DNA from 3 places in the Streptomyces sp. SID5643 genome. Region 2 is predicted to be linked to each of the others. Evidence: riboswitches for the same ligand, from Rfam matches in the RefSeq annotation. Region 2 holds a riboswitch; each other region holds the start of a gene.

Evidence for each region. A riboswitch is a leader RNA that binds a small molecule or an ion and turns the genes downstream of it on or off. The one in region 2 is predicted to bind cyclic di-AMP.
Region 1: it holds a riboswitch for cyclic di-AMP, as region 2 does, so the genes downstream of both, GTY56_RS00420 (M23 family metallopeptidase) here and GTY56_RS30795 (transglycosylase SLT domain-containing protein) in region 2, are expected to answer to the same signal.
Region 3: it holds a riboswitch for cyclic di-AMP, as region 2 does, so the genes downstream of both, GTY56_RS09295 (transglycosylase family protein) here and GTY56_RS30795 (transglycosylase SLT domain-containing protein) in region 2, are expected to answer to the same signal.

Annotation. Positions count from the first base shown of each region.
Region 1 covers NZ_WWIC01000002.1:33,158-40,299, reverse strand. Annotated here, with positions in the region: gene GTY56_RS00435 (DNA gyrase/topoisomerase IV subunit A) at 1-354, opposite strand, end outside; gene GTY56_RS00430 (M16 family metallopeptidase) at 736-2,079, shown strand; gene GTY56_RS00425 (insulinase family protein) at 2,076-3,464, shown strand; cyclic di-AMP (ydaO/yuaA leader) riboswitch at 3,655-3,819, shown strand; gene GTY56_RS00420 (M23 family metallopeptidase) at 3,832-4,620, shown strand; gene GTY56_RS00415 (GntR family transcriptional regulator) at 4,810-5,505, shown strand; gene GTY56_RS00410 (HPr family phosphocarrier protein) at 5,671-5,952, opposite strand; gene GTY56_RS00405 (bifunctional acetate--CoA ligase family protein/GNAT family N-acetyltransferase) at 6,132-7,142, shown strand, end outside.
Region 2 covers NZ_WWIC01000278.1:10,544-17,685, forward strand. Annotated here, with positions in the region: gene GTY56_RS30785 (GNAT family N-acetyltransferase) at 1-992, opposite strand, end outside; gene GTY56_RS30790 (HAD family hydrolase) at 1,163-2,011, shown strand; gene GTY56_RS30795 (transglycosylase SLT domain-containing protein) at 1,975-2,754, opposite strand; cyclic di-AMP (ydaO/yuaA leader) riboswitch at 2,758-2,927, opposite strand; gene GTY56_RS30800 (polyprenyl synthetase family protein) at 3,437-4,447, shown strand; gene GTY56_RS30805 (LolA family protein) at 4,679-5,935, shown strand; gene GTY56_RS30810 (ABC transporter ATP-binding protein) at 5,977-6,963, shown strand; gene GTY56_RS30815 (ABC transporter permease) at 6,950-7,142, shown strand, end outside.
Region 3 covers NZ_WWIC01000075.1:14,000-21,141, forward strand. Annotated here, with positions in the region: gene GTY56_RS09275 (SurA N-terminal domain-containing protein) at 1-100, shown strand, start outside; gene GTY56_RS09280 (nucleoside triphosphate pyrophosphohydrolase) at 186-1,205, shown strand; gene GTY56_RS09285 (cytochrome P450) at 1,258-2,556, shown strand; gene GTY56_RS09290 (LysM peptidoglycan-binding domain-containing protein) at 2,678-3,631, shown strand; cyclic di-AMP (ydaO/yuaA leader) riboswitch at 3,861-4,027, shown strand; gene GTY56_RS09295 (transglycosylase family protein) at 4,032-4,724, shown strand; gene eno (phosphopyruvate hydratase) at 4,999-6,279, shown strand; gene GTY56_RS09305 (FtsB family cell division protein) at 6,395-6,871, shown strand; gene GTY56_RS09310 (DUF501 domain-containing protein) at 6,919-7,142, shown strand, end outside.

The DNA of each region.
Region 1 (7,142 bases), on a different contig from region 2:
GTTGCCGTGGCCGTCGACCAGGGGGACCCGCATCGAGAAGGGCTGGGCCATGCGGACGAGGGCGTCGTAGATCGACGCGTCGCCGTGCGGGTGCAGCTTGCCCATCACCTCGCCGACGACACGGGCGCACTTGACGTACCCGCGCTCGGGGCGCAGGCCCATCTCGCTCATCTGGTAGACGATCCGTCGGTGCACGGGCTTGAGACCGTCGCGTGCGTCGGGCAGGGCGCGGGAGTAGATGACCGAGTACGCGTACTCGAGGAAGGAGCCCTGCATCTCGTCGACGACGTCGATGTCGAGGATCCGCTCCTCGTACGAGTCGTCGGGCGGCGTCTTCGTGCTGCGGCGGGCCATCGCTGCCGGCTCCTCCTGTTACTGGTCGCTCGCCTACGGGGCGTTCCTGCCGGTGAGGAGACGTCGATCGTGCCCGGCCCTTCGGGTCCTGCGCGCGTTCGCCCACTCGTCACCGGTCGCCCCTGCGGCTCGCTCATGCTGCTGCGATCCGGATCTGACGCCGACCATTGTGGACCGCCGCACTGACAAGCGGGACCAGGACCCTGTCTGCGACGCCTGCCGGGCCGTCCGGAGCCCCGCGGGAACGGCGGCCCGTGCTCGCTCTCGGCGTACGCCGCCCGGGAACTTCACCAGGGCATCGCACGCTTGCATACAGTGGCAGGACCGGCAGGAATCCGCGGTCGGGAAGACCGCTCCGCGATCGAAGGGACGTACATGCCCATGGGTCACACGGCCACAGCCCAGGCAGGCTCCGGGGGCCTGACAGCGACCGAGCACCGCCTGGCCAACGGCCTGCGCGTGGTGCTCTCCGAGGACCACCTGACCCCGGTCGCGGCGGTGTGCCTCTGGTACGACGTCGGCTCGCGCCACGAAGTCAAGGGACGCACCGGCCTGGCTCACCTTTTCGAGCACCTGATGTTCCAGGGTTCCGCTCAGGTCAAGGGCAACGGCCACTTCGAGCTCGTCCAGGGCGCGGGCGGCTCGCTGAACGGCACGACCAGCTTCGAGCGGACCAACTACTTCGAGACCATGCCGGCCCACGAGCTGGAGCTCGCGCTCTGGCTGGAGGCCGACCGCATGGGCTCGCTGCTGACCGCGCTCGACGACGAGTCGATGGAGAACCAGCGGGACGTCGTCAAGAACGAGCGCCGCCAGCGCTACGACAACGTCCCCTACGGAACCGCCTTCGAGAAGCTGACCGCACTCGCCTACCCGGAGGGCCACCCCTACCACCACACCCCGATCGGCTCCATGGCCGACCTGGACGCGGCGACCCTGGAGGACGCGCGGGCGTTCTTCCGCACCTACTACGCGCCGAACAACGCCGTGCTCTCCGTGGTCGGCGACATCGACCCGGAGCAGACCCTCGCCTGGGTCGAGAAGTACTTCGGCTCCATCCCCGGTCACGACGGCAAGCCCGCCCCGCGCGACGGCTCGCTGCCGGAGACCATCGGCGAGCAGCTGCGCGAGGTCGTCGAGGAGGAGGTCCCGGCGCGCGCCCTGATGGCCGCCTACCGGCTGCCGCACGACGGCACGCGCGCGTGCGACGCGGCCGACCTCGCCCTCACCGTCCTCGGCGGCGGCGAGTCCTCCCGCCTCTACAACCGGCTGGTGCGGCGCGACCGTACGGCCGTGGCGGCCGGCTTCGGCCTGCTGCGGCTCGCCGGGGCGCCCTCCCTGGGGTGGCTGGACGTGAAGACGTCCGGTGACGTGGAGGTGCCGGCCATCGAGACCGCCATCGACGAGGAGCTCGCCCGGTTCGCCGAGGAGGGCCCCACGGCCGAGGAGATGGAGCGCGCCCAGGCCCAGCTGGAGCGCGAGTGGCTGGACCGGCTCGGCACGGTCGCCGGCCGCGCCGACGAACTGTGCCGGTACGCCGTGCTGTTCGGCGACCCGCAGCTCGCCCTGACCGCCGTCCAGCGTGTGCTGGAGATCACGGCGGAGGAGGTCCAGGAGGTCGCCAAGGCCCGCCTGCGGCCCGACAACCGCGCGGTGCTCGTGTACGAGCCGACCGCCCCCGAAGCCCCCGCCGACCAGGACGAGAACGAGGAGGCGGCCCGGTGACCGAGCTCGCCACGATGGACTTCCACCCCCGGCCCCAGTCGGGCGACGCCAAGCCGTGGGCCTTCCCCGCCCCCGAGCGCGGCACGCTCGACAACGGTCTGACGGTGCTGCGCTGCCACCGCCCCGGCCAGCAGGTCGTCGCCGTGGAGGTGCTGCTGGACGCCCCCCTGGAGGCGGAGCCGGCCGGTCTCGACGGTGTGGCCACGATCATGGCCCGGGCGTTCTCCGAAGGCACCGACAAGCACTCCGCCGAGGAGTTCGCCGCCGAGCTGGAGCGTGCCGGCGCCACCCTCGACGCGCATGCCGACCACCCCGGCGTCCGGCTCAGCCTGGAGGTGCCGGCCTCCCGTCTCGCCAAGGGGCTGAACCTGATCGCCGACGCGCTGAGGGCGCCCGCGTTCGCCGACAGCGAGGTCGAGCGGCTGGTCACCAACCGCCTCGACGAGATCCCGCACGAACTGGCCAACCCCTCCCGCCGTGCCGCCAAGGAGCTCTCCAAGGAGCTGTTCCCGTCGGACGCGCGCATGTCGCGGCCCCGGCAGGGCACCGAGGAGACGGTCGCCGCGATCGACTCCGCGGCCGTTCGCGCCTTCTACGAGAAGCACGTCCGCCCCGCGACGGCCACCGCCGTCGTCGTCGGCGACCTCACCGGTATCGACCTCGACGCCCTGCTCGGCGACACCCTGGGGGCCTGGACGGGCTCCTCGGCCGAGCCGCGTCCGGTGCCGCCGGTGACCGCCGACGACACCGGCCGGGTCGTCATCGTGGACCGCCCCGGCGCCGTCCAGACGCAGCTGCTGATCGGCCGGGTCGGCCCGGACCGGCACGACCGCGTGTGGCCCGCGCAGGTGCTCGGCACGTACTGCCTCGGCGGCACCCTCACCTCCCGCCTGGACCGCGTCCTGCGCGAGGAGAAGGGCTACACCTACGGCGTTCGGGCGTTCGGCCAGGTCCTCAGGTCCGCGCCGGACGGCACGGGTGCCGCGATGCTCGCCATCAGCGGTTCCGTCGACACGCCCAACACCGGCCCGGCTCTGGAGGACCTCTGGACGGTGCTGCGCACTCTCGCCGCCGGGGGACTGACCGACGCCGAGCGGGACGTCGCCGTGCAGAACCTGGTCGGGGTGGCTCCGCTCAAGTACGAGACGGCAGCGGCGGTCGCGAGCACGCTGGCCGACCAGGTCGAGCAGCACCTGCCCGACGACTACCAGGCCACGCTGTACCGTCAGCTCGCCGCGACCGGCACCGTGGAGGCCACCGCGGCGGCCGTGAGCGCCTTCCCGGTGGACCGTCTGGTGACCGTCCTCGTCGGCGACGCGGCGCAGATCAAGGCGCCTGTCGAGGCCCTGGGCATCGGCGAAGTCACCGTCGTCGCGGCCGAGTAGCGGCACGCGCGCAGGGGCCCTGGTTGTCTTCAAAGGCACCAGGGCCCCTTTATGCCCGAATTGATATGGGAGTTGCCTGTCTGCCCTGTGGGATGCGCTACAAACACCTGGATTCGTTTGGGAATTGAAAGCGGCGCCGCTTAGCGTCGTCCGGGCTGTTCGTCAGGCAGTGCGCCGCACCCGCGGCACCGGACAGTCATCGCCGAGTCCCCGTACGGCGCGAGCCAGGGGAGCCGGGGACCCACCGCAGTCCCTGGGGTGAATCGGGCGCCCGCGCGAGTCGCGAGGGAGTCCGTAGGAGACCTTCCTGCTCCGAACCCGTCAGCTAACCCGGTAGGCGAGAGGGAAGGAAAGGACCAGCCACTACATGGCGTTCACTCGCGCCACCGGGAAGCACCGTCGTCCCAGCAGGATCCAGCGCGGCACCGCCCGCGCGGCGGGCGTCGCGGCCCTCGCCACCACCGGCGTGATCGGCACCGTGGCGGCCCCCGCTGCCTTCGCCGCCGAGCCCAGCCCCGAGCAGACCGGCCTCACCCCGGTCGTCACCATGGGCGACACCGTGGCCCAGCAGATCGACGCCCAGGCGATCGCGCAGCAGCAGGCCGCCGAGGAGGCCGCCGCCAAGCGGAAGGCCGAGGAGGCCGCGCGCAAGCGGGCCGCCGAGTTGGCCGAGAGGGCCAAGGAAGCGGCCGAGAAGGCCCGCGAGGCCAAGGAGCGCGCCGCCCGCGAGGCCGAGCGCAAGCGCCTCAACGCCTATGTGGCCCCGATCTCCGGCTCGTACGTCTCCACCAGCTACAAGGCCAGCAGCGGCCTGTGGTCCTCCGGCAGCCACACCGGTGTCGACTTCCACGCCGCCACCGGCACCTCCGTCCACGCGGTCGGGGCGGGCACCGTCGTCGAGGCCGGCTGGGGCGGTTCGTACGGCAACCAGGTCGTCATCAAGATGAACGACGGGACGTACACCCAGTACGGCCACCTGTCCTCCGTCGGCGTCTCGGTCGGCCAGCAGGTCACCCCCGGCCAGCAGATCGGCCTGTCCGGCGCGACCGGCAACGTCACCGGCCCGCACCTGCACTTCGAGGCCCGCACGAGCGCCGAGTACGGCTCGGACATCGACCCGGTCGCCTACCTCCGCTCCCACGGCGTGAACCTCTGACCGGAACCCCCGCGCCGTTCCCGAAGCCCCGGCTCCCCGAGCCGGGGCTTTCGGCGTTTACGGCGGTGGCCTGTCCAAAAAATATCCCTGGATTCCCGATGGCCGTCGGAAATTCCGGCTCATTGCAATAGAGTCACGGAACGGGCGCCGCTCGTCGGCGTTTCACGGGGATTAATGGGGAGGTCGGTCATGCGTATTCCCGCGCACTCGGTGTGCACGGCCATCCGGGACGACATCGTCGCGGGTGTCCTCGCGCGCGGCAGCCGGCTCACCGAGGAACTCCTCGCGCGCCGCTACGGCGTCTCGCGGGTGCCCGTCCGGGAGGCGCTGCGCACCCTGGAGGCCGAGGGCTTCGTGGTGACCCGCCGGCACGCGGGCGCGTGCGTGGCCGAACCCACCGAGCAGGAGGCGGGCGACCTGCTGGAGATGCGCATGCTCCTGGAGCCGCTCGGAGCGGCCCGCGCCGCCCAGCGCCGCACCGAGGCGCATCTGAAGGTCCTGCGCGGCCTGGTCCGGCTGGGCCAGGAGCGGGCCCGCCGGGGCAGCAGTGACGACCTGCGCTCCCTCGACGGCTGGTTCCACGAAACGCTCGCCCAGGCCTGTGGCAGCCCCGCACTGACCTCGATGCTCACCCAGCTCCGCCACAAGATCGCGTGGATGTACGCCGTGGACGCACCGGCCAGCCCGGTGGAGTCCTGGACGGAGCACGGCGCGATCGTGGACGCGGTGGCGCGCGGGGACGGCGAGCGAGCGCGGGCGGTCACTGCGCTGCACGCCGAGCGTGCCACCGGCGCGCACCGCCTGCGCTTCGGCTCCGGCAGGGAGCCCGCCGACCGTGTGAGGAACTCGCAACATCCCGTAAACACGGCGAGCCCGCGGCATTAACACGGCGGCCGTATACAAAGAGCGGCCAATTCGTTAGGGCCTGATTCCCCTGCCCGAAAACAGGGAATTCCACAATTCCCCGCTCCTTGTCGTCCGGAATGGCGAAGGGCCCGCCCGGTGAATCGGGCGAGCCCTTCCATGCGCGCCGAACCGGCGCACGGGACATCAGACGGTCTCGGGCAGTTCCTCAAGACCCTCGGAGACCAGCTTGGCCAGCCGGTCCAGGGCGGCGTCCGCGCCCTCGGCGTCGGAGGCGAGGACGATCTCCTCGCCCCCCTGGGCGCCGAGGCCCAGGACGGCCAGCATGGAGGCCGCGTTGACGGGGTTGCCGTCAGCCTTGGCGATCGTCACCGGGACGCCTGCGGCCGTGGCGGCTCGGACGAAGATGGAGGCGGGGCGGGCGTGGAGACCCTCGGCCCAGCCGACGTTGACGCGGCGCTCAGCCATGTGTTGCTGCCCTTCGGTGTTCAGGGTTGTCTAGACCAGTTTCCCACATCGTGAAGCTCACCGGGAGCGGTCCTCGCGTTCCGCTCCAGGGGTGCCGTCGGGTCGCGGCCTCGACCCGGCTGACGCCCTCCACAGACTGCCTCGCGCCACTGTCGGACGCTAGCCGTACTCTGGGGCCCATGCAGACCTCGCCGGACCGGCACGAGTATCCCGCCCACTGGGAAGCCGACGTGGTGCTGCGCGACGGGGGCACCGCGCGCATCCGGCCCATCACCGTTGATGACGCCGATCGTCTGGTCAGCTTCTACGAGCAGGTCTCCGACGAGTCGAAGTACTACCGCTTCTTCGCGCCGTACCCTCGCCTGTCCGCCAAGGACGTCCACCGCTTCACGCACCACGACTTTGTGGACCGGGTGGGACTCGCGGCCACGGTCGGCGGCGAGTTCATCGCCACCGTACGCTACGACCGGATCGGCGCGGACGGAACGCCCGCGTCCGCACCCGCCGACGAGGCCGAGGTCGCCTTCCTCGTGCAGGACGCCCACCAGGGCCGCGGGGTCGCCTCCGCCCTGCTCGAACACATCGGTGCCGTCGCCCGTGAGCGCGGCATCCGCCGCTTCGCCGCCGAGGTGCTGCCCGCCAACACCAAGATGATCAAGGTGTTCACGGACGCCGGCTACACCCAGAAGCGCAGCTTCGAGGACGGCGTCGTCCGTCTGGAGTTCGACCTCGAACCCACCGACCGCTCCCTCGCCGTGCAGTACGCCCGCGAACACCGCGCCGAGGCACGCTCCGTGCAGCGGCTCCTCGCTCCCGGTTCGGTCGCCGTCATCGGCGCCGGACGCACCCCGGGCGGCGTGGGCCGCAGCGTCCTCGGCAACATCCGCGACGCCGGGTTCACCGGCCGCCTGTACGCCGTGAACAAGGCCCTGCCCGACGGGCAGAAGGAACTCGACGGAGTGCCCGCGCACCGCTCGGTGCGGGACATCGACGGGCCGGTCGACCTCGCCGTCGTCGCCGTGCCGGCCGAGCAGGTCACCGAGGTCGTCACCGAGTGCGGCGAACACGGCGTGCAGGGGCTCGTCGTGGTCTCCGCCGGGTACGCCGAGAGCGGCCCCGAGGGGCGCGAGCGCCAGCGCGCCCTCGTCCGGCACGCGCGCACGTACGGCATGCGCATCATCGGCCCCAAC
Region 2 (7,142 bases):
GTGGGCTCGCGGCTCAGCCAGTGCAGTGCCGCGCCGGCCCCCGGCCGGGTCACCGCACCCTCGTACACGGGCAGTTCGCCCGTCTTCAGCGCGTCCTTGTACTCGGCCGCGCCCCGCCCCAGGTCGAGCATGCCGATGCCGTCGGCGGCCGCCGCCTCGGCCATGCGCAGGTGCAGCACGAGACCGGGCGAGAACTTCGCGAACTCCGGGTCGTAGGCCGGGAACCAGCAGGCCAGCACCGAGGACGAACGCAGTCCGAAGTGCGCGGCGACGGGCCGCTCACCGGCGTACAGCACCGACAGGGTGCCGCTGCACTCCGGTGCCCGGGTGCGGGCCAGCTGTCCGACGAGCCGGGTGATCCACTCCTGGGCGAACCGGTCCCGGCGGCCGGTCCTGCGGTACTGGGCGGACTTCCACTCCATGAGCGTGCGCAGCGCGGCCGGTTCGCGCTCGTCGAAGACGAACCGCAGCTCGCCGCTCTGCCGGCCGAGCCTGCGCTCCTTGGCCAGGGTGGTCTTCAAAAACTTCGGCGACTGCGAGCGCAGCACCGACTCGTACGTCTCGTAGCCCTTCTCCACGTCGATGACGTAGGTGGCGTGCTCCTCGGCCGCGTACCGCACGAACAGCCGCTGCCCGGCCTCCAGGTTGTCGAAGGCGAAGCTCGACACCGAGCAGGCCCTCAGCAGCCGGCCGGTCTCCAGGTCCAGGCCCGGCCGCAGGATCGCGCCCTGCGCGTCCGAGACACCGAGCCCGATCGCCCGGCCCTGCCCCAACGGGCCACGCTCATAGGGCAGGAACCCGGCCGGTTCCGGCCCCTCGTACACCACGGCCACCCGGGCACCCGGCCTGACCCGGCCGACGGCTTCGGTGAACTCCGGTTCCATGAAGGGGTTGCGCGGTGCCTCGGAGGCCGCGCGCAGCGCACGCCAGCGCTCCCTCTCCGCTGCGCCGAGTTCCCCGGGCCCGGCCACGCGTATGCGCCCACTGCTCAACCCGACCCCCCGATCAAGTCCCCCCTGGACACTTGGAAGGTACCGCTCGATGCGGCCTCACGGGTAGGTAGCGGAGCATGTTGTTGCCAACCGGTGCAGAGGCCTTCAACCGGGCACCGGTGTCCCTCGTACGATGAAACGAAGGGGCGCGCTGTCCGTATTCTCTGATCATGGCCGCACCCATCGCATATTCACTCATCGCCACCGATCTGGACGGGACGCTGCTGCGCGGCGACGACACCCTGTCCGACCGGTCCCTCGCCGCTCTCGGGCGGGTGGCGGACGCCGGTGCCCAGCACCTCGTGGTGACGGGCCGGCCGGCGCCCAGAGTGCGGCCGCTCCTGGACGACCTCGGCGCCACGGGGCTCGCGGTGTGCGGGCAGGGCGCGCAGGTGTACGACGCGGGCGCGGACCGGCTGCTGTGGTCCATCACCCTGGACCGGGAACTGGCCGAGACCGCCCTGGGCAAGATCGAGGCCGAGGTGGGGCAGGTGTACGCGGCGGTCGACCAGGACGGGGTCGACGGGCTCACGCTGATCGAGCCGGGCTATCTGATGCCGCACCCGACCCTGCCCGCCGTGCGGGTCGAGCGGCGCGACGACCTGTGGGGCGAGCCCATCAGCAAGGTGCTGCTGCGCCACCCCCATCTGTCCGACGACGAGTTGGCGGCGACGGCCCGCTCGGTGGTCGGCTCACTGGCGACGGTGACGATGTCGGGGCCCGGCACGGTCGAACTCCAGCCGTGCGGGATCACCAAGGCCACGGGCCTCGCGCTGGCCGCCGAACATCTGGGGCTGCGCCCTGCGGACACCATCGCCTTCGGTGACATGCCCAACGACATCCCGATGTTCGACTGGGCCGCTCACGGGGTGGCGATGGCCAACGCCCATCCCGAACTCAAGGCCGTGGCCGACGAGGTCACCCTGTCGAACGAGGACGACGGCATCGCCGTCGTCCTCGAACGACTGCTGGGCGGGGCGGCTCAGTACGGGCCGTTGACGTTGTCGATCGAGCCGTAGCGGTCGGCGGCGTAGTTGCAGGCCGCGGTGATGTTGGCGACCGGGTCGTACGGGTCCCACGACGTGCCGTCGACGTGGTAGGCCTGGAAGGTCGGGTCGATGGTCTGGAGCAGACCCTTGGACGGGGTGCCCTTGGCGGCGTTGGAGTCCCAGTTGTTGATCGCCAGGGGGTTGCCGGACGACTCGCGCATGACGTTGCGGTAGATGCCGTCGTAGGACCCGGGGATCCCCTTCTGCGCCATGATGTCCAGCGCCTCGCGGATCCACCCGTCGAGGTTGTCCGGGTAGGACTTCGCGGAGGCCTGGGTGGCCTGGGTGACGCCGCCGGCGGGCTTCGCGGCCGGCTTGGCGGGGGCGGACGACTTGGTCGCCGTCTTCTTCGCGGCGCTTGTCTTGGTGGTCTTCACCGTCAGCTTCAGACCCGGGTGGATCAGCTTCGGGTCGTCGCCGACGGCGGCGCGGTTGTCCTTGTAGAGCTGCTTCCAGCCGCCCGAGACGTCGTACTTGTCCGCGATGCGGGCCAGCGAGTCGCCCTTGACCACGGTGTACGTGAGGGACTTGGCGGGCTGGGCCGCCTGCGGCACGGACTGTGCTGCGGCGGGTGCGCTCTGGGGCTCGGCGGCGCTCGCGTGCGTGGCGCCGAGGAGCGGCAGGGTGAGTGCCGCTCCGCCGGTGCCGACGGCGATGAAGCCTCGGGTCAGCGGGGTGGTTCTGGGGCGACGGTGCTTGCCTCGTCCGGCCATGGCGATGTTCCTCTCCGGCGCCTGCGAGGTGAGCTGTCGGGTTCGGGCCGGGAGGTGCCCGGCCGCGTGCGGCACCGTGTGCCGTACGCGGCTTCACCCCGAGCCGTGCCGCTGTGCGGACCGGCGACTTACCTGGGTCCCCCGCTCCTGCCACGCGTGAGTGAGTCGGTTCTGTGGGGAGTCCGGGCGGCGGCAGGATTAGGCGTCCGCCGGACAGGGCCGGAACGTATGCGAGAGCACATGTCGGGAACAAGCACCTCAGTCACACATCGCGCGGTTGACCTTGGTCGGGGGTGTTCGGGACGCTTGATCCTTTGCGGGTGCCAAGGCTCAACTGGCGTACGGGGGACGGCGGTACGGGTCCATGCCGAGGTGGGGCGAAAAGGGGGGGCAAGTGATTCAACTCACTGATCACGAGCCTGTAGGGCAATTTTCGCCAAGGGGAATTCGCCTTCTCATCACGGCAAATCGTGCATACTTCACTACCCCTGGGTAAGTCGATTTATATCTGTTCTTATAGGTTGATCGAAAACGTAACGGTCGTGATCGGATACCGCCCGGCCTGTAACCCTGGGTGCTGGCGGTGATCGAAACGTGACCGGATACGCTGGCCGGAGTGAGGGCAGCGACCTATCGACAATCCGCGTAACCACCGGCAGACACAGCAGACAGGAGACCCCTCGTGACCGACGTCGGGCCGTTCGGGCTGAGCGTGCGGGACCAGGCTCTGGAAGCCGATGTCCAGGCCGGACTGGCGGCTGTCGAGGAAGGCTTGCTCGAGGCCACCAAGAGTGAGGTGCCCTTCATCACGGAGGCCGCCCAGCACCTGGTGCGGGCCGGGGGCAAGCGGTTCCGTCCGCTGCTGGTGATGCTCTCCGCCCAGTTCGGCGACCGGTACGCACCCGGGATCGTGCCGTCGGCCGTGGTCGTGGAGCTGACCCACCTCGCCACGCTGTACCACGACGACGTGATGGACGAGGCCGCCGTGCGCCGCGGCGTCGCGAGCGCGAACACCCGCTGGGGCAACTCCGTCGCGGTCCTCACCGGCGACTTCCTCTTCGCCCGCGCCTCGCACATCCTGGCCGACCTCGGCCCGGAGGCCGTGCGGGTGCAGGCCGAGGCGTTCGAGCGCCTGGTGACCGGCCAGATCCTGGAGACGGCCGGACCGCAGGACGGCCGGGACCACGTCGAGCACTACCTCGACGTGCTGGGCGGCAAGACCGGCTCACTGGTCGCGGTGTCGTGCCGGTTCGGCGCGATGATGTCCGGCGCCGACGACACGGTCGTGCACGTCCTGACCCAGTACGGCGAGCGGCTCGGCGTCGCCTTCCAGCTCGCGGACGACGTCCTGGACATCGCCTCCGACTCCCACGAGTCGGGCAAGACCCCCGGCACCGACCTGCGCGAGGGCATCCCCACGCTGCCGGTGCTGCGGCTGCGCGAGCGGGCGGCCCGGCTCGGACTCGCCGAGGACGTCGCCCTGTGCGAGCTCCTCGACTCCGACCTCACCGACGACGCCCGGCACGCCGAGGCTCTGCGCCTGCTGCGGGCCCACCCGGCCCTGGAGCAGGCCCGGCGGGACACCGTCCGCTATGCCCAGGAGGCCCGTTCGGCGCTCGCGCCCCTGCCGGAGTGCACCGCGAAGACGGCGCTCCTGGAGCTGTGCGACGCGGTGGTGCACCGGGCCGGTTAGTCCCGCCTCCCGCACGACCCCTACGGGTCGGGGGAGAAGCCGCCCCTCCGTGTCATACCCCAGCAGTACACGGAGTTGAGCCCGGGGTCTGACGTATCTCCCTGGCCGATTTGGTCAGATGGACACCACGGAAGAACACCACATCTCACCTGTTCGGGTGAGAATGGCGGCTCAGGGACGAGTGCGTGGACGACACGGACAGCCGCCGCCGACCACGGAGGTAGGGCACACATGGCACCGTACGCATCCGACGACAGCACGACCGCCGGAGAGGTCGACGAGCAGCGCTCCGTGCGGCGCAAAGCCGCGCGGTACATCGTCCCGGTCACGGTGGTGGGGGTGGCCGCCGCCACGATCGGGCTGGTCCCCGCGCTCGCCGACTCCGGGGACCCCGACCTCCCGAAGATCACCGCACAGCAACTCATCGAGAAGATCGCGAAGTCGGACGTCCAGCAGCTGTCCGGCACGGTGAAGATCAGCACGGACCTCGGCCTGCCGGACCTCGGCGGCCTGGAGTCGGGCCTGCTGTCCGGCGCCGCGGGCCAGGGCGAGGGCGACTCCTCCGCCGACCCGACGGCCAAGCTCACCGAACTGGCCTCCGGCACGCACACCCTGCGCGTCGCCGCAGACGGCCCGGACAAGCAGAAGCTGTCGCTGCTGGAGAACGCCGCCGAGTACAGCCTCATCCACAACGGCAAGGACGTCTGGGGCTACGACAGCAAGTCCAACGAGGTCTACCACGGCACCTCCTCCGAGAGCCCGGAGCACGGCAAGGACCAGCAGCCGCCGGCCATGCCGAAGGACTTCGCCGAGGAGGCCCTGAAGGCGGTCGACGACACCACGTCCGTGACCGTGGACGGCACCGCCCAGGTCGCCGGCCGGGACGCCTACAAGCTGGTTGTCGAGCCGAAGCAGTCGGGCTCGACGGTCGGCGCGATCACCGTCGCCGTGGACGCGCAGACCGGCACGCCGCTGAAGTTCACGCTCACCCCGGCGGGCGGCGGCCCGGCCGTCGTCGACGCGGGCTTCACGAAGGTCAGCTTCGCCAGGCCGGCCGCCTCCACCTTCGACTTCACCCCGCCCAAGGGCGCGAAGGTCACCGAGGAGAAGGACGCGGGCAAGGCGGATGACAAGGCCTCCGGCGAGACTCCGCGCAAGACACCCGGCAAGCCCTTCGACCTGGGTGAGGCGCCGGGCCGCGAAGCAGGAAAGGGCGCCGGCGGTCACGACGGCATGAAGACCATCGGCGAGGGCTGGACCGCCATTGCCACCTTCGACACCGGCGGCGAGGGCATGCCCTCGGGCGAGGCCGGCGGCGAGTTCGGCGGCTTCATCGACTCCCTCGGCGACAAGGTCCACGGCAGGTTCGGTTCGGGCACGGTCTTCTCCACCCGCCTGGTCAACGCCCTCGTCACCGACGACGGCAAGGTCTATGCGGGCCTGGTCACCAAGGACGCGCTCGTGAAGGCGGCCGACGCCGGCAAGTAGGTCCCGTGGCCGCACGGGACGTCGAGAGAACGAGGAAGCCGATGGGCGAGGTGTCCGCCGGGGAACCGGAGCAGCCCGGGACACGGGCCGATCCCGGGGAACCGGTCATCGCCACCCGCGCGCTCACCAAGCGCTACCGCGGGGGACAGCTCGCCGTGGACGGTCTCGACCTGACCGTCCCGGCGGGCAGCGTCTTCGGCTTCCTCGGCCCCAACGGCTCCGGAAAGACCACCACCATCCGCATGCTGATGGGCCTCATCGAGCCCACCTCCGGCACGGCCCGGGTGCTCGGGCAGCCCATGCCCCGGGCCACCCGCGCCGTGCTGCCGCACGTCGGCGCCCTCATCGAGGGCCCGGCCCTCTACGGCTTCCTCTCCGGCCGCGACAACCTGCTCCGCTACGACAGCGCCGACCCGGCCGCCGACCCGCGCACCCGGCGTACCAGGGTCGCCTCGGCGCTGGACCGGGTGGGCCTGACGGCCGCGGCGGGCAAGAAGGCCAAGGCGTACTCCCTGGGCATGAAACAGCGTCTGGGCCTCGCGGCCGCGCTGCTCCAGCCGCGCCGGCTGCTCGTCCTGGACGAGCCCACCAACGGCCTCGACCCGCAGGGCATGCGTGAGATCCGCGCCCTGGTGAGGGAGCTGGCCTCGGACGGCACGACCGTCTTCCTCTCCTCCCACCTCCTCGACGAGATCGAGCAGGTCTGCACGCACGCGGCCGTGATGGCGCAGGGCCGGCTGATCACGCAGGGGCCGGTCGCCGAGCTGTCCGCCGGGGCGCGCGGCAGGCTGGTCGTGACCACGCCGGACCCGGCGGAGGCGGCCCGGATCCTGAAGGAGCAGGGCGTCGCCGACGTCATCGTCACCGACGAACGGGTGACCGGCGAACCACCGGACCGCGACCTCGCCGAGGTGACCGCCGCGCTGGTGACGGCCGGGGTCCGGGTGCGCGGCCTCACGGTCGAACGGGCCTCGCTGGAGGACGCGTTCGTGGCACTGACGGGGGAGGGCTTCGATGTCGCGGGCTGAAGCGGTGGAACCTGTACGGCCAGTACGGCCGGTGAGCCCCTTGTGGACCTTCGGGCTGCTGCGCAACGAGCTCGTCACCACGTTCCGGCGGTGGCGCACGCTCGCGCTGCTGGCCGTGCTGGCGGGCGTGCCGGTCCTCGTCGGCATCGCCGTCAAGATGGAGACGGGCGACGGCGGTT
Region 3 (7,142 bases), on a different contig from region 2:
CCGTTACGGCACCTGGGACGTCCAGAAGAGCAGCCGCGCGGACGCCAAGACGCCGTGGGTGCGGGACGTCACGGCGGCCCAGACCCAGCAGGGCATGTAGAACCCTCCGGGCCCGGCGCCCCTCCGGGCCCTGGCCCCTGTGGATGACTTCGGGCGCTGGCGGCGGCGTGGGATAGCTTCGAACCGTGAACGCCAACAGCCCCGAAGCCACCCCGGGCCCCGAGCGGACGGCTCCCGACGCGGCCGCCGCCCCCGGCCGCATCGTCCTGCTCACCACCAGCCACCGCGTCGCCCCCGGTCTGCTCTCCTGGCCCGCCTGGCAGGCACTGCACGCGGCGGACCGGGTGCTGTGCGCGGACGGCGCCCACCCGCAGCTGCCGTATCTGCGCGAAGCGGGGATCACCGTCGCGGAGGCGTCCCCGACCGCCCGGGAACTGGTCGACTCCTGCGCCGGCGGACACACGGTGGTCGTGGTGGCGACGGGCGAGGGCGAACCGGTCCTGACGGACGGCCTGGCCCGCCTCGCCGGCACCGGCCGTGTCGCCATGCCCGAGCTGGAGCTGCTGCCCGCCTCCTACGACCTCCCCGGCGCCCGGCTCCTCGACCTCGTCCAGGTCATGGACCGCATCCGCGCCGAATGCCCCTGGTCCTCCCGGCAGACGCACGAGGGTCTGGCCAAGTACGGCATCGAGGAGGCGTACGAACTCGTCGAGGCGATCGAGGAGGGCGACCGCGACGAACTGCGCGAGGAGCTCGGCGACGTCCTGCTCCAGGTCGTCTTCCACGCCCGCATCGCCGAGGAGGGCCGCCCGGAGGACGGCGAGGAGCCCTTCTCCATCGACGACGTGGCGGGGGGCATCGTCGCCAAGCTGATCCACCGCCACCCGCACGTCTTCGGTGACGCGACGGCCACGACCCCCGAGGAGGTCAAGGAGCACTGGCTGCGCACCAAGGCGGTCGAGAAGCAGCGCACCTCGGTCACCGAGGGCATACCCCTCGGCCAGCCGGGCCTGGCCCTCGCCGCCAAGCTGGCCTCCCGCACCCGCACGGCGAACCTGGACGTGCCGCTCCCACCCGTCGAGGGCATCGGCTACGACCTCCTGGCCCTGGCGGTCCGCGCCGAGTCGGAGGGCGTCGACCCGGAGGCGGCCCTGCGAGCGGCGGCCCGCGCGTACCGGGACGCGATCAGGGAGGCCGAGGGCTGAGCAAGCCCGGGGACCAGGACGGGGGCTCCCGCCGGCCGGATACGGTCGAGGCGTGACCGACCAGCCCCCGCCCAGCACACCCGAGACCGCTCCCGACCTCTTCACCTGGGAGTTCGCGAGCGACCCCTACCCCGCCTACGCCTGGCTCCGTGAGCACAGCCCCGTCCACAGGACGCGGCTCCCCAGCGGTGTGGAGGCCTGGCTGGTCACGCGGTACGCCGACGCCAAGCAGACCCTCGCCGACAGCCGGCTCTCCAAGAACCCCGCACATCACGTCGAACCGGCGCACGCCAAGGGCAAGACCGGCATCCCGGGAGAGCGCAAGGCCGAGCTGATGACGCATCTGCTCAACATCGACCCGCCGGACCACACCCGGCTGCGCCGGCTGGTGTCCAAGGCGTTCACCCCGCGCCGGGTCGCCGAGTTCGCGCCACGGGTGCAGGAGCTCACCGACACCCTCATCGACGGGTTCGCGCGGAAGGGATCAGCCGACCTGATCCACGAGTTCGCCTTCCCGCTGCCCATCTACGCCATCTGCGAGCTGCTCGGCGTCCCGCGCGAGGACCAGGACGACTTCCGCGACTGGGCGGGCATGATGATCCGCCACCAGGGCGGGCCGCGGGGCGGCGTGGCGCGGTCGGTGAAGAAGATGCGCGGTTACCTCGCCGACCTCATCCACCGCAAGCGCGAGGCGCTGCCCGCCGAGCCCGCCCCCGGAGAGGACCTCATCTCCGGTCTCATCCGCGCCTCCGACCACGGCGAGCACCTCACGGAGAACGAGGCGGCGGCCATGGCCTTCATCCTGCTGTTCGCCGGTTTCGAGACGACCGTGAACCTGATCGGCAACGGCACCTACGCGCTGCTCACCCACCCCGGGCAGCGTGCCCGGCTCCAGGCGTCCCTCGTCGCGGGGGAGACCGGCCTGCTGGAGACCGGCGTCGAGGAACTCCTCCGCTATGACGGCCCCGTGGAGCTCGCCACCTGGCGCTTCGCCACGCAGCCCCTCTCCCTCGGTGGGCAGCGCATCGAGGCGGGCGACCCCGTCCTCGTGGTCCTGGCCGCCGCGGACCGTGACCCGGAGCGGTTCGCCGATCCGGACGTGCTGGACCTCTCCCGCCGCGACAACCAGCACCTCGGGTACGGCCACGGCATCCACTACTGCCTCGGAGCCCCGCTCGCCCGGCTGGAGGGCCAGACCGCGCTCGCCACGCTCCTGACCCGCCTCCCGGACCTGCGGCTCGCGGCGGATCCGGCCGAGCTGAGATGGCGTGGCGGCCTCATCATGCGGGGGCTGCGCACCCTGCCGGTGGAGTTCGCACCCACCGGACGTGACGAAACATCAGACTTGTGATCTTCACGTGATCTACGCGGCATGAACTTGTGACAAGTGATCGACTGCCGATACGTTCACCCATCAACGCGGCGGGGAATCGCACCGCCTCGGTCACTGCTGTCTCGCGAAAGGTCTCCGTATGCTCTCCGGGAACGGTCGGCACCGCCGCCCCCGCCAGGCTCCGGCTCTCCTCGTGGCGGCCGGGGTGACCGGCTCCGCCATCGCGATCCCGCTCCTCGGGGCCTCCGGTGCCAGTGCGGCCGACGGCACGACCTGGGACCGGGTCGCGGACTGCGAGAGCGGTGGCGCCTGGAGCCAGAACAGCGGCAACGGCTACTACGGCGGCCTCCAGTTGTCCCAGGACGACTGGGAGAAGCACGGCGGCCTCGACTACGCCGCGAGCGCCGACCTGGCCAGCCGCTCCCAGCAGATAGCCGTGGCCGAGAGAATCCTCGCCGACCAGGGGGTCGGCGCATGGCGCACCTGTGGACTGCTCTCGGGGCTCCAGCAGGACAAGGGGTCGGAATCACCCGACTCGTCCGCATCATCCGGTGAGGTGGACTCGCCCGGATTGCTCGATTCGCTGGGTTCGTCCCCTTCTGAAAGCCCCTCCTCGTCTCCGTCGCCTGACGCGTCGTCGTCTTCGAAGGACGAAACCGCCAAAACCGATAGATCAGGCGAATCCGACGGCTCGTCGCGGGACGAGCAGCCGGGCGGCTCTCCGTCGGCCACTCCCGAGGGCGGCAAGTCCGGCAACGCGCGGCAGGGCGACGACTCCTCGGCGTCGTCCGAGACCGGCTCCGGCCGCCATCGCGGTCCCAGTGCCGACGAAACCCGTGCGCCCGAGAGCGGCGGTGCGGAGAAGTCCACGGGGCGTCACTCCGCGCCCGCCGACGAGAGTTCCGCCGACGCGTCCGAGGGTGCCTACATCGTCGGCGTCGGCGACAGCCTCTGGTCCATCGCCGACGCCCTTCGTGTCAGCGGCGGATGGCACGCGCTCTACGACAGCAACGAGAAGGCGGTCGGCGACGACCCCGACCTCATCCATCCCGGTCAGGCGCTCGCGGTCGAGGGCGAAGCGGACGAGAAGTAGCTGTTCGGGCAGTGCGGAAACGACGGTCGAAGTCCCCCCTAAACCGGGTGAGTTCACGTCACGTTTTCATACTGAATGTCCCGTATAAGGCCGGTGAGAGATAGATCTCAGAAGCCTTGATCGTCTTTGAAATTCGGTGGGCGGCGTGCCTACGGTCGTGACCGCTCGTCACCGCGAGCCCCGGCTGCCGCAACGCCGAATCCTGCCAGCGGCCGTACGGGAACAGTCGTCGCGTCAAGCGCCGTAGGCAGGAGCGGGGGACCCAAGGTAGGTGCCCGACCGGCCGGTTGTGCCGGAAGGGCTTGGGGTGAAGCCGTGTCCCGGGAGGGGCGCGGCCGGGCAACTCAACCGGCCCGAACCCGACAGCTCACCTCGCAGGCGTCGGTGAGGGGATCTCTCCATGCTGTTTTCCAGCAAGGGCAAGCACCGTCGTCCGTCCAAGGCCACTCGCGTCGTCGCGCTCGCCGGCGTCACCGGTGCCGCCGTCGCCGCCCCGCTGATGGCGGCCGGCAACGCCTCCGCCGCCACCGCCTCCGAGTGGGACGCGGTCGCCCAGTGCGAGTCCGGCGGCAACTGGTCCATCAACACCGGCAACGGCTACTACGGCGGCCTGCAGTTCTCCGCCTCCACCTGGGCCGGCTACGGCGGCACCAAGTACGCCTCCACCGCCGACCAGGCCACCAAGGCCCAGCAGATCGAGATCGCCGAGAAGGTCCTCGCGGGCCAGGGCAAGGGCGCCTGGCCGGTCTGCGGCAAGGGCCTGTCGAGCGCCGGCTACACCGGTGGCGGTTCCGCCGACGACTCCGGCAGCTCCTCGCAGAGCCAGCAGGGCACCGAGACCCGCGAGACCCAGGAGCAGCCGGCCTCCCGCTCCGACGAGCGCCCGGCGGCCAAGAAGACCGTGACCACCCCGACCGGCAAGAAGGTCAAGAAGGGTGACGGCGAGTACAAGGTCGTCAAGGGCGACACCCTGAGCTCGATCGCGGCCGAGGAGAAGGTCAAGGGCGGCTGGGAGAAGCTGTACCAGCTGAACAAGGACATCATCACCGATGCCAACCTCATCTACCCCGGCCAGCAGCTGCACCTGAAGTAAGCAGCGGCCCACCCGGGCCCGCCCAGGGCCCACCAGCTCCCCGCTCCGGCGCGTCATCCCCCGTACGCACCGGAGCGGGGTTTTTTCTGCCGTACTTCGCGAACCGGCTTTGTTCCGTTCGGAAACAATTTACTCTCGGTTCTGTCCATGGGGTGGGCGACCCGGTGGCCGATCGCCCGGAGCCGGTTAGGCTCATGTCGCGAGCCACCGCGGCCCGCACCCCGCCGGGTCCACGCGACCCGCATCACCGCGTCACACCAAGAAGGAGATGCTCGTGCCGTCCATCGACGTCGTCGTAGCCCGGGAAATCCTGGACTCCCGAGGCAACCCCACGGTCGAGGTCGAGGTCGGCCTCGACGACGGCAGCACGGGTCGTGCCGCCGTCCCGTCCGGCGCCTCCACGGGCGCCTTCGAGGCCATCGAGCTCCGCGACGGCGACTCGAACCGCTACCTCGGCAAGGGTGTGGAGAAAGCCGTCCTCGCGGTCATCGAGCAGATCGGCCCGGAGCTGGTCGGCTACGACGCCACCGAGCAGCGCCTGATCGACCAGGCCATGTTCGACCTGGACGCCACCGACAACAAGGGCTCCCTCGGCGCCAACGCCATCCTCGGCGTCTCGCTCGCCGTCGCCCACGCCGCCTCCGAGGCCAGCGACCTGCCGCTGTTCCGCTACCTGGGCGGCCCCAACGCGCACCTGCTGCCGGTGCCGATGATGAACATCCTGAACGGCGGCTCGCACGCCGACTCCAACGTGGACATCCAGGAGTTCATGATCGCCCCGATCGGCGCGGAGTCCTTCTCCGAGGCCCTGCGCTGGGGCGCCGAGGTCTACCACACGCTGAAGAAGGTCCTGAAGAGCAAGGGCCTGGCCACCGGCCTCGGCGACGAGGGCGGCTTCGCCCCGAACCTCGGCTCCAACCGCGAGGCCCTCGACCTCATCCTGGAAGCGATCAAGGAAGCCGGTTACACCCCCGGCGAGCAGATCGCCCTGGCGCTCGACGTCGCCGCCTCCGAGTTCTACAAGGACGGCGTCTACACCTTCGAGGGCAAGGAGCGCTCGGCGGCCGAGATGACCGAGTACTACGCGGAGCTCGTCGACGCGTACCCGCTCGTCTCCATCGAGGACCCGCTGTTCGAGGACGACTGGGAGGGCTGGAAGACCATCACCGCCAAGCTCGGTGACAAGGTCCAGCTCGTCGGTGACGACCTGTTCGTCACCAACCCCGAGCGCCTCGCCCGCGGCATCGAGGAGGGCGCCGCCAACGCCCTGCTGGTGAAGGTGAACCAGATCGGTTCGCTCACCGAGACCCTGGACGCCGTCGAGCTGGCCCAGCGCAACGGCTTCAAGTGCATGATGTCCCACCGCTCCGGCGAGACCGAGGACGTCACCATCGCCGACCTGGCCGTCGCCACCAACTGCGGCCAGATCAAGACCGGCGCCCCGGCCCGCTCCGAGCGCGTCGCCAAGTACAACCAGCTGCTGCGCATCGAGGAGATCCTCGACGACGCCGCGGTGTACGCCGGCCGCAGCGCCTTCCCGCGCTTCAAGGGCTGATCGCCGAAAGGCCCGACCCGTAAGAGGCAGCGTCGTACGTACGTCCCCGTACCCGGTCCCGTACCGTGTCCGGGGACGTACGCGCGTATGACGGTGGAGCGGGAGGCGGACTGACATGGCCGTGAAGGACCGGGACCGGTTCTCCACCGCGACCAGGATCCGGTTGCTCGGCGAGCAGACCGCGGCCCGGGTCTACCGCTCCCAGACCAAACGCCAGGCCCGCCGCTCGCGGCTGACCGGCCGGGCCGCGCTGCTCGCCCTGGTGATGTGCTCGCTGATCGTGGCCCTGGCCTACCCGATGCGCGAGTACGTCTCGCAGCGCGCGGAGATCGACGACCTCCAGCGCGAACAGCGGCAGGCCCGCGAGCGTGTCGAACGGCTGCGCGACATGAAGGCGCGCTGGCAGGATGACGCATACGCCGAGCAGCAGATCCGGAAGCGGTTGCACTACGTCATGCCGGGGGAGACGGGATTCATCGTCATCGACCCGCACGCGGCGAAGCAGTCGCGCACCGACCTGGGGGCGGCGGACCGCCCTTGGTACTCCAACGTCTGGGACGGCGTCGACAAGTCCGACGCCTCCGGCCAGTGACCTGGCCTCCCAGCCGGCGATCAGAGAAAGACAGCCTGAAGACAGTCATGGAAACGCCCCCGCCGACCACCCCGCGCACCGAGCCCACCGACGCGGACGTCGAGGCCTTCAAGCAGCAGCTCGGCCGGCCCCCGCGCGGTCTGCGCGCGATCGCCCATCGCTGCCCGTGCGGACAGCCGGACGTCGTCGAGACGGCCCCGCGGCTGCCGGACGGGACGCCGTTCCCCACGCTGTACTACCTGACGTGCCCGCGCGCCGCCTCCGCGATCGG